DNA from 2 places in the Arthrobacter sp. N1 genome. Region 1 is predicted to be linked to the other one. Evidence: riboswitches for the same ligand, from Rfam matches in the RefSeq annotation. Region 1 holds a riboswitch; the other holds the start of a gene.
What was found. A riboswitch is a leader RNA that binds a small molecule or an ion and turns the genes downstream of it on or off. The one in region 1 is predicted to bind cyclic di-GMP.

Region 2: linked by a shared signal. The riboswitch ahead of NVV32_RS03590 (hypothetical protein) and the one ahead of NVV32_RS14735 (response regulator transcription factor) in region 1 are both predicted to bind cyclic di-GMP.

Annotation. Positions count from the first base shown of each region.
Region 1 is NZ_CP102608.1:3,177,302-3,181,361, forward strand. It holds gene NVV32_RS14730 (LysR family transcriptional regulator ArgP) at 1-873, shown strand, start outside; cyclic di-GMP riboswitch class I at 945-1,019, shown strand; gene NVV32_RS14735 (response regulator transcription factor) at 1,141-1,965, shown strand; gene NVV32_RS14740 (hypothetical protein) at 2,029-2,361, opposite strand; gene NVV32_RS14745 (MMPL family transporter) at 2,677-4,060, opposite strand, start outside.
Region 2 is NZ_CP102608.1:769,917-773,976, forward strand. It holds gene NVV32_RS03585 (glycosyltransferase) at 1-1,786, opposite strand, end outside; cyclic di-GMP riboswitch class I at 2,061-2,135, shown strand; gene NVV32_RS03590 (hypothetical protein) at 2,151-3,503, shown strand; gene NVV32_RS03595 (NADPH-dependent F420 reductase) at 3,554-4,060, opposite strand, start outside.

The sequences.
Region 1 (4,060 bases):
GCGCTCGCCGCGATCGTGGGCGGAGGCAGCTTCGAGGCTGCTGCCGCCACGCTCTCCATCACCCCGTCGGCGGTGAGCCAGCGGATCCGTGCCCTGGAGGTCGCCGTCGGACGCCCCGTCATCACGCGGGCCCGGCCGCTCCGGGCCACCGACGCCGGGCAGGCGATCGTGCGATTCGCGCGGCAGCTCGAACTGCTCACCGCCGACCTCTCGGACGAGCTCGCCGCGGAGGACCAGCGGAGCCGGCAGCGCATCACGATCGTGGTCAACGGCGATTCCCTCCACACCTGGGTGCTGCCGGCCCTCGCCCCGATCGCGGAGACGCTCCAGATCGAGATGCTCCGGGAGGACCAGGACCACTCGCTCGACTTCCTGCGCAGCGGCGCGGCCGCGGCGGCGATCACGTCGGTCGCGGCGCCGGTCCAGGGCTGCTCCTCCCACCCGCTCGGCATCATGCGCTACCTCCCGGTGAGCACGCGCAGCTTCCGCAGGGCCTGGTTCCCGGACGGCGCGACGCCGGAGGCACTGGGGAAAGCCCCCCTCATCGTCTTCGACCGGAAGGACGACCTGCAGGACGCCTATCTCCGCCCACGTACCCGGAGTGCCCGGGACGCACCACGGCACCACGTCCCCGCAGCCGAGGAGTTCGCGGAGGCCATCCGCCTCGGCATGGGCTGGGGCCTGGTGTCGGAGCTGGAGCTGCACAGGGATCGCGGGGACCTCCTCCCGTTCGACGACGACGGGCACCTGGACGTCCCTCTGCACTGGCAGCAGTGGCGCCACGGCTCGACGGCGCTCACGGCCGTCGGGTCGGCCGTCCGACGCGGCGCTGCGCTGCTCCGGCAGCCCGGGACGGGGCGGACGGAGCGGTGACGGAGTGTGATGGAGGGAGCGATCCCACGGCGTCGGTGCGGGTTGCTAAAATCATGGAGCGGGCAGCCGCCCGTCGACAAAGGCAAACCCGGTGCGAGCCGGGGACGCAAAGCCACGGGACCCACGCGGTCAGCCGGGCCGCCGAAGAGAACAGGTCTCGCACCATGGCACGGACACCCGCCGTCACTTCCGAACTCCCGTCCGCCCGGCAGGCGGAGCATCCGTCCGAAGCGGAGCTGCTGCCGACCGAGCCGAAGGTCGCAGCCCATGAATAGCGTCGCTGCCGGTGACCGCCGCGCAGCGGTCGTGATCGAGGACGACCTCGACATCCGCAACCTGCTGTGCGCCGTCCTCGAGCAGGGCGGCTTCGCGGCAAGCGGTGCCGCGACGGGCCGCGACGGGGTGGATGCCGTGCGGCAGGAACATCCGGCGGTCGTGACGCTCGACATCGGCCTCCCCGACATCGACGGCTACGAGGTGCTGCGCCGCATCCGCACGACGTCGGACTGCTACGTGATCGTCCTGAGTGGCCGCACGGACGAGATGGACGTGCTGACCGCTCTGCAGGCCGGCGCGGACGACTACGTCCTGAAGCCCTTCCGCCCGCGGGAACTGAGGGCTCGGATCGACGCGATGCTGCGCCGGCCCCGCATCGGCCAGCCGGTGGCTCCCCCCGCGACCGTCACCCCTGGACCGTCCGGTGGTACCGCGCCTACCCCGGCGGCCACCACCGGGCCCCCGCCCGATGCGGCGGACCTCCTCCGCAACGGCAACCTGGTGCTGGACGGCGAGGCCCGCACCGCGACCTGCTCAGGCGTCGAACTCCCGCTCACCAAGACCGAGTTCAACCTCCTGCACGAACTGCTCCGCAGCAACGGTGCGGTGCGCACCAAGGAAGAGCTGGTGCGCGTATCGCGCGGCAGGGAGTACCGGGGCTACAACTTCGTCAGCCGCACGGACGAGCGCGCCATCGAGGTGCACATCGCGAACCTGCGGCAGAAACTGGCCCGGACCTCGGGGGACCCGGATCTCATCACCACGGTGCGCGGCGTCGGCTTCAGGATCATGCCGAGGAGCTCGACCTCCCGGTAGCCGTCGGCTCCCCCGCGTGGGACCGGACAGCGTCCCCGCGGGTCGGCACCGCACCAAGCCGGTCTAGGGCGCAGCGTCCGCGATCCCGACCGGGTAGGACCGGCCGAGCGCCGCCACGGTGTCCGCCGCGCACGCCCGGAGGAGTGCGAGGGAGTGCAAGGCCTCGTCGAGGTCGTCCGCCGCGATCAGGCGCTGCATCCGGAGCGCGGCCTGCGTGAGGCGCACGGCCCCTACCATGGCCGACGACGTCGTGACGCTGAGCACCGCGTCCGCTGCGCCCATGGCATCGCCGCCCCGCAACCGGACGTCCAGCCGGTCGATCTTCCCCCCGAGCGTCGAGCAGAAGTCGTGGGCGAACCGGTTGACGACGGCGGGATCGTCGAAATCGCTCCTCATGTCCTCCAGGACCGCCGGCACCAGCAGCGGAGCAGCCTTGCCCGGCGCGCCCGTAGCCGGGACGGCTTCACTCCTGGGGGGTGCCGTCCCGCTGTCCTGGTGCTGACCAGGACCTGACGGAGTCGAATGGGTGGGCACAGTCCAAGGGTAGCGACAGCGGGTTGCGAGGATGCGGAACCATCCGGTTCTTGCGCAAAGCTTGCGGAAGGCCCGGGGCGGTGGGCGCAGGGCCGCAGGGCCGCAGGGCAGGTGCACCCGGCGACGCGGAAGGACCGTCGGAGCTCATCCGGACGGCCCCTCCACGGGCGGGGACCGCTAGCGCGGCGAGGGGGTCTTCCCGAGCTTGGACGGCCACCAGATCGCCGGCCCGATGTCGTAGGCGAGGGCCGGGATGAGCAGCGAGCGCACCAGCACGGTGTCCAGCAGGACGCCGAACGCCACGACGAAGGCGATCTGCGCGAGGAACAGGATCGGGATGACCCCCAGTGCCGCGAAGGTCGCCGCGAGGACGACGCCCGCCGACGTGATGACGCCGCCCGTGACCCCGAGGCCGCGGAGGATCCCCGGCCGTGTCCCGATGCGCAGCGACTCCTCCCTGACGCGGGTCATCAGGAAGATGTTGTAGTCCACGCCGAGCGCCACGAGGAACACGAAGGCGAAGAGCGGCACCGAGGCGTCCGCGCCCTCGAAGCCGAACACGTTGTTGAACACGAGTGCGGAGACGCCGAGCGCCGTCGCATTGGAGAGCGCCACACTGGCCACGAGCAGCACGGGCGCCAGCACCGAGCGCAGCAGGATGACGAGGACCACGAGGATGACGAGCAGGACGATCGGGATGATCTTCACGAGGTCGGCCAGCGCGGTGTCATTCGTGTCGATGGCCACCGCGGTCACGCCGCCGACGAGCGCATCCGGGCTGGCGTCGTCGAGCGCGGTCCGCAGGTCCCGCACCACGTCCTCCGCCCGGTCCGAGTCCGCCTGGTACTCGAGCGTGCCGCTGATGAGCACCCGGCCGTCCTCGACGACCGCGGAACCGCTCGGATCTGCCGTGAGGCTCGCGTCGGCGATGCCCTCCTGGGCACTCACGGTGTCGAGCGCAGCGTCCTGATCCCCCTCCGGTGCCACGACGTAGACGGGGCTGCCGGAGCCCGCATCGAAGTGACGGCCGAGCGCCTCCTGGCCGTCCACGGCGTTGGAGGGCGCCAGGATCAGTGCGGACTGCGGTACACCGCTGGCCTGCAGCTGGGTGAGCCCGAGGGCTCCCGCGACGAGGATGAGCAGCGACGCGATCCAGAGGACGCGAGGACGGCGTGCCACCTGCAGCGCCACACGCTTCCAGATGCCTTTCAGCCGCTCGAGGCCGGTCTCGGCACCCGCAGCGGTGGGTGCGGCGTGCCTGCCGTGGTGGGGTGCGACGGCGACCGCGAGCCGGGGATCGTAGCGCGGCCGCAGTGGCCAGAACGCGGCGCGCCCGAACAGCAGCAGGAGCGCAGGCAGGAGCGTCAGCGCGGCAGCGAGGGAGAAGACGATCCCGATGGCCGCGATCGGCCCGAGGCTCCTGTTCGAGTTGAGGTCCGAGAAGAGCAGGCAGAGCAGGCCCAGGATCACCGTGGCGCCCGAGGCCAGGATGGGTTCGACCGAGCCGCGGTAGGCCACGCGCATCGCGTCCCACCTGGTCTCGTTCTCCGCGAGTGCTTCC
Region 2 (4,060 bases), 1.2 Mb from region 1:
CCAGGCTCCGGCCGAGGTAGACGTTGCCGAACGCCGAGGTGATGGACCGGATCCAGATGGGGAACAGGGCGAGCGAGTACTGCTGCCCGCGCCACGTCTTCACGCCCTTCCCGACGACGGCGAACAGCAGCTGGTTGACCAGCAGGAACGGGATCAGGCGGATGAAGAACTCCGTGCTGATGGAGCTGACGGGGAGGATGCCGAAGATCAGGTAGATGATCGGCGCGGCGATGTAGATGATCGCGGCGAAGCCCGAGAGGTAGCTCCACATGGTCGCCCCGTACATCAGTTTCTGGGCGATCGTGAGGCCCTTCTGCGCGAAGGGGTTCTCGCGGAACAGTACCTGGATGGTGCCCTGCGCCCAGCGCAGGCGCTGGGTGAGCATGGAGTTCAGGTCCTCGGGCGCCAGTCCGTCGGCGAGTTTCTCGTGGTGGTAGGCCGTCTCCCACTTGAGGGAGTGCAGGCGCATGCACGTGGCCATGTCCTCCGTGACGGAGATGGTGGCCATGGGCATCACGGCCTGCGCCTCGCCGCCGCGGTCCGCGTTGACCGACTCGATGAGCACCCGGACGGCGTCGATCGCGGCGAGGGGCGACCAGGAGCGCTGGGCCAGCTGGTCGAGCGCGGCGTCGTCGACGACGGCGAGCCCGGGCGTGCTGATGGAGGCGTCCTGCAGTCCCTCCTCCAGCCCGATGATGTCGAGGTCCGCGAGGGAGGCGAGGTCCTCGTGGAAGGCGGCGATGTCCGCGGCGACGAGCCCGCGGGTCACGGCCTGCATGCGCTGCTGGAACTCGTAGGTGACCTCGGAGATGCCGTGGCCCTTCCCGAGGCGCCGGCGCACGCGCCGGATGTCCTTCGCCACGAGGTCGAGGGCTTCCTCGACCCGCTCGGAGTCGGGGCCCAGGCCTTTCTTGGCCTTGGCGATGACCTTGTCCGAGGTCTTCAGCGCCTTGTGGAGGGCCAGTTCGATCTCCGTCACGTACCGCGTGACGCCGAGCTGCATGAGGGCCTCGCGGCGGATGATCGCGTTGGACCCGCAGAAGAACGCCGCGTTCCAGCCGTCCTTGCCCTGCTGGATGGGTCCATAGAACAGGGGGGCCTGGCTGCCCAGGGGATCGGAGTCCGGGACGTTGACGAAGACCTGCGGCGTCTGGACCAGGGCCATCTTCTCGTTGGTGAAGTAGCCGAGCGTCCTGTCGAGGATGAGCGGATCCGGGATCTGGTCGGCGTCCAGGATCACGAGGAATTCCCCGTCCGTGGACATCAGGGCGTTGTTGAGGTTGCCGGCCTTCGCGTGGCGCGGCATGTCCTTCCAGTCGGCGGAGCGCGTGATCCAGCCGATGCCCTCCGCCTCGGCTGCTGCGCGCACCTCGGCGCGGTTGCCGTCGTCGAGGATCCACGTCCGGTGCGGGTAGCGGATGGCCTTGGCGGCGCGCGCCGTGGTGAGGACGAGGTCCAGCGGCTCGTTGTAGGTGGTGATGAAGACGTCCACGGTGAGGCCCTCGGGTGCCTCGGGCGGCGTGCGCTTCTTCAGCCTCCACACCGTGAAGCCGAACAGCAGGGAGTCGATCAGCGAGTAGGTCTCCGCGAGGATCAGCGGGATGGCGATCCACCAGGCGTCCCAGTTGATGGAGAAGAGCCACCGCCACGCGATGTAGTTGATGCCGAGCACCGCGGTGACCAGCACGATCGCCCGGACGAGGAGCGTCCTGCCCTTCGGGAGGTCGTCGCTCGCGGCGCGGCGCCGGGTGCGCGCGGACAGCCCGGTCGTCGGAGTGTTCCCCATGCTTCTGTGCTCTCCATCTGCTGCGCACGCGCTGAGGCGCGTCGCTTCGGTGACTTGTGTGCGCCGGGCCGGCCGCACTGAGACGCTCACCGGGCCACGAGGGACCGTGCAGCATGCACCAAAGGTACCCGAGCGTGCTCCTGCTGCCACGTCGGGCATGGACTTGCGGCAATGCTGGGCACAATCTGCGCCGGCGCGTGGTTCCGGCCGCATGCCGGTGCGGGAGGATTGAACGGTCGGCAGCGCGAGCGTCGGCACCGCCGGGGCAGCCGCCCGGTGAGAAGGGCAAACCCGGTGCGAGCCGGAGACGCAAAGCCACGGGGCCCCAGGGGTCAGCCGGGCTACCGAACCAGAAGGCCTGTGCATGCTCCGTCGTCCAGCACTCCGTTCCGCCCTCAGCGGGGTCCTCGCGGCCCTCCTGCTCGCCGTCTCCGTGCCCACGCCGGTCGTCGCCGCGGACACGACCCCGATGGCTGCCGTTCCCGGTCCCGTGGGTGATTTCGCCTGGAAGGGCCTCAATTGGGAGAAGCGCTGGTGGAGCGGCGCACCGAACTACAACAAGCAGTTCGACCCCGCCAACGTCAGCAGCCCTGACGCCGACGGCCACGTGACCATGACGCTCTCGAATCCGACCGGCGCGGCCACCATCGGGGCCGAGTTCAACACGACCCGCCACGGTTTCGGCTACGGCACCTACAGCACCACCATCGAGAAGGACCTCACCACGCTCCAGAAGGAGGTGGTGTGGGGATGCCTGTTCACCTACGACCCCGCCGTCGCCCCGGGCTACAACGAGATGGACCTTTGCGAGGCCAGTTCATGGGGCGGTGGCAGCAACTACGGCCAGGTGTGGCCCATCACGCAGGGGCACGGCTACTGGTTCGACGCGAGCAAGGGACCCGGGGTCGGCAACGACACGGCGATCTTCGGCGTCACGGACCACCCGATCCTCACGCATCGCCTGGTGTGGGAGCCGGACAGGCTGACGTTCGAGACCTTCGCGGGGGAGGGCTACGGCGGCCCCCTGCTCAAGCGCACCGTGATGCAGGGCCCGAACGTCCCCGAGCCGGCCCGGGAGACCATCCACTTCAACCTCTGGGTGACCGACGGCGGGGGAGGGGATCCCGCGGCAGTGAAACCGGAGAAGGTGGTGGTGAGGGACTTCTCGTTCACGCCGGCGCCGGTGACGGCTCCCACCCCGTCGCCGACCGCTCCTGCGCCGTCGCCGTCCGCAAGCCCGTCGGCGACCCCGACGAAGCCGGCGCCGTCGCCGTCCGCGAGCCCGACAGCCGCACCGACGAGGCCGGCCCCGTCGCCGTCCGCGAGCCCGACAGCCGCACCGACGAGGCCGGCGCCGTCGCCGTCCGCGAGCCCGACACTTGCTCCGACGAAGCCGGCGCCGTCGCCGTCCGCGAGCCCGACACTTGCTCCGACGAAGCCGGCCCCGTCGCCGACCCCGACGAAGCCGTTGCCGAAGCCGACCGTCCAGCCCAAGGCCATCACGCTCGCGGCCAGGAACACCACGGCGCACCGCCTGTACGCGACGACGCTGACGTGGTCCCGGGCTCAGGGGTCCACGGTCACCCTGGTGGCGGACGGGAGCCGCCGCCCGGTCGTGAACTCGGGCCGGGTGGCGACCTCGTCGAAGTCACCCTCCGCGCGGTACCAGATCTGTGACGCGTCCCGCTGCTCACCGATCGTCCTCGGCGGGCGCTGACGCCACGGCCGACCAGGCGGTCGGCGACGGCTGACGGTCGGGCACCGGAGCTACATGTCGGCGTAGCGCCTGGCCTGCCCGAGTGCTTCGCGCATGGCGTCCGCGGAGAGCTGGGGCCCGTAGGCGGCCGTGTCCCGCTGGAAGCGCCAGCCCTCGGTGAGCGGTCCGGCATCGACGGTGTCGAAGCCGAACTCGTCGAGCAGCTCGGTGACGGCCTGCTTCGCGTCGGAATCGTCCCCGGCGATCGGCAGGGCGCGGCGGTCCGGTGTCCCCGCGGGCGTCCCGTCCGTCGTCAGCTGCGCGAAGTGGATGTTGTTGAAGACCTTCACCACGGAGGAACCGGGTAGGTGGCGCTGCACCAGCTCGCTCGTCGTCGTGCTCTCGTCGTCGAGCTCGGCGATGTGGCCGTCGCGCTCGGGGTAGTAGTTGCACGTGTCGATGACCAGCTTGCCGGCGAGTGGCTGCACGGGAACCGCGCCGATGTCCTTCAGCGGGATGGTGACGACGACGACGTCGCCCTGCGTCGCCGCGTCCTCCGCGGTGCCGGCGCGGGCTCC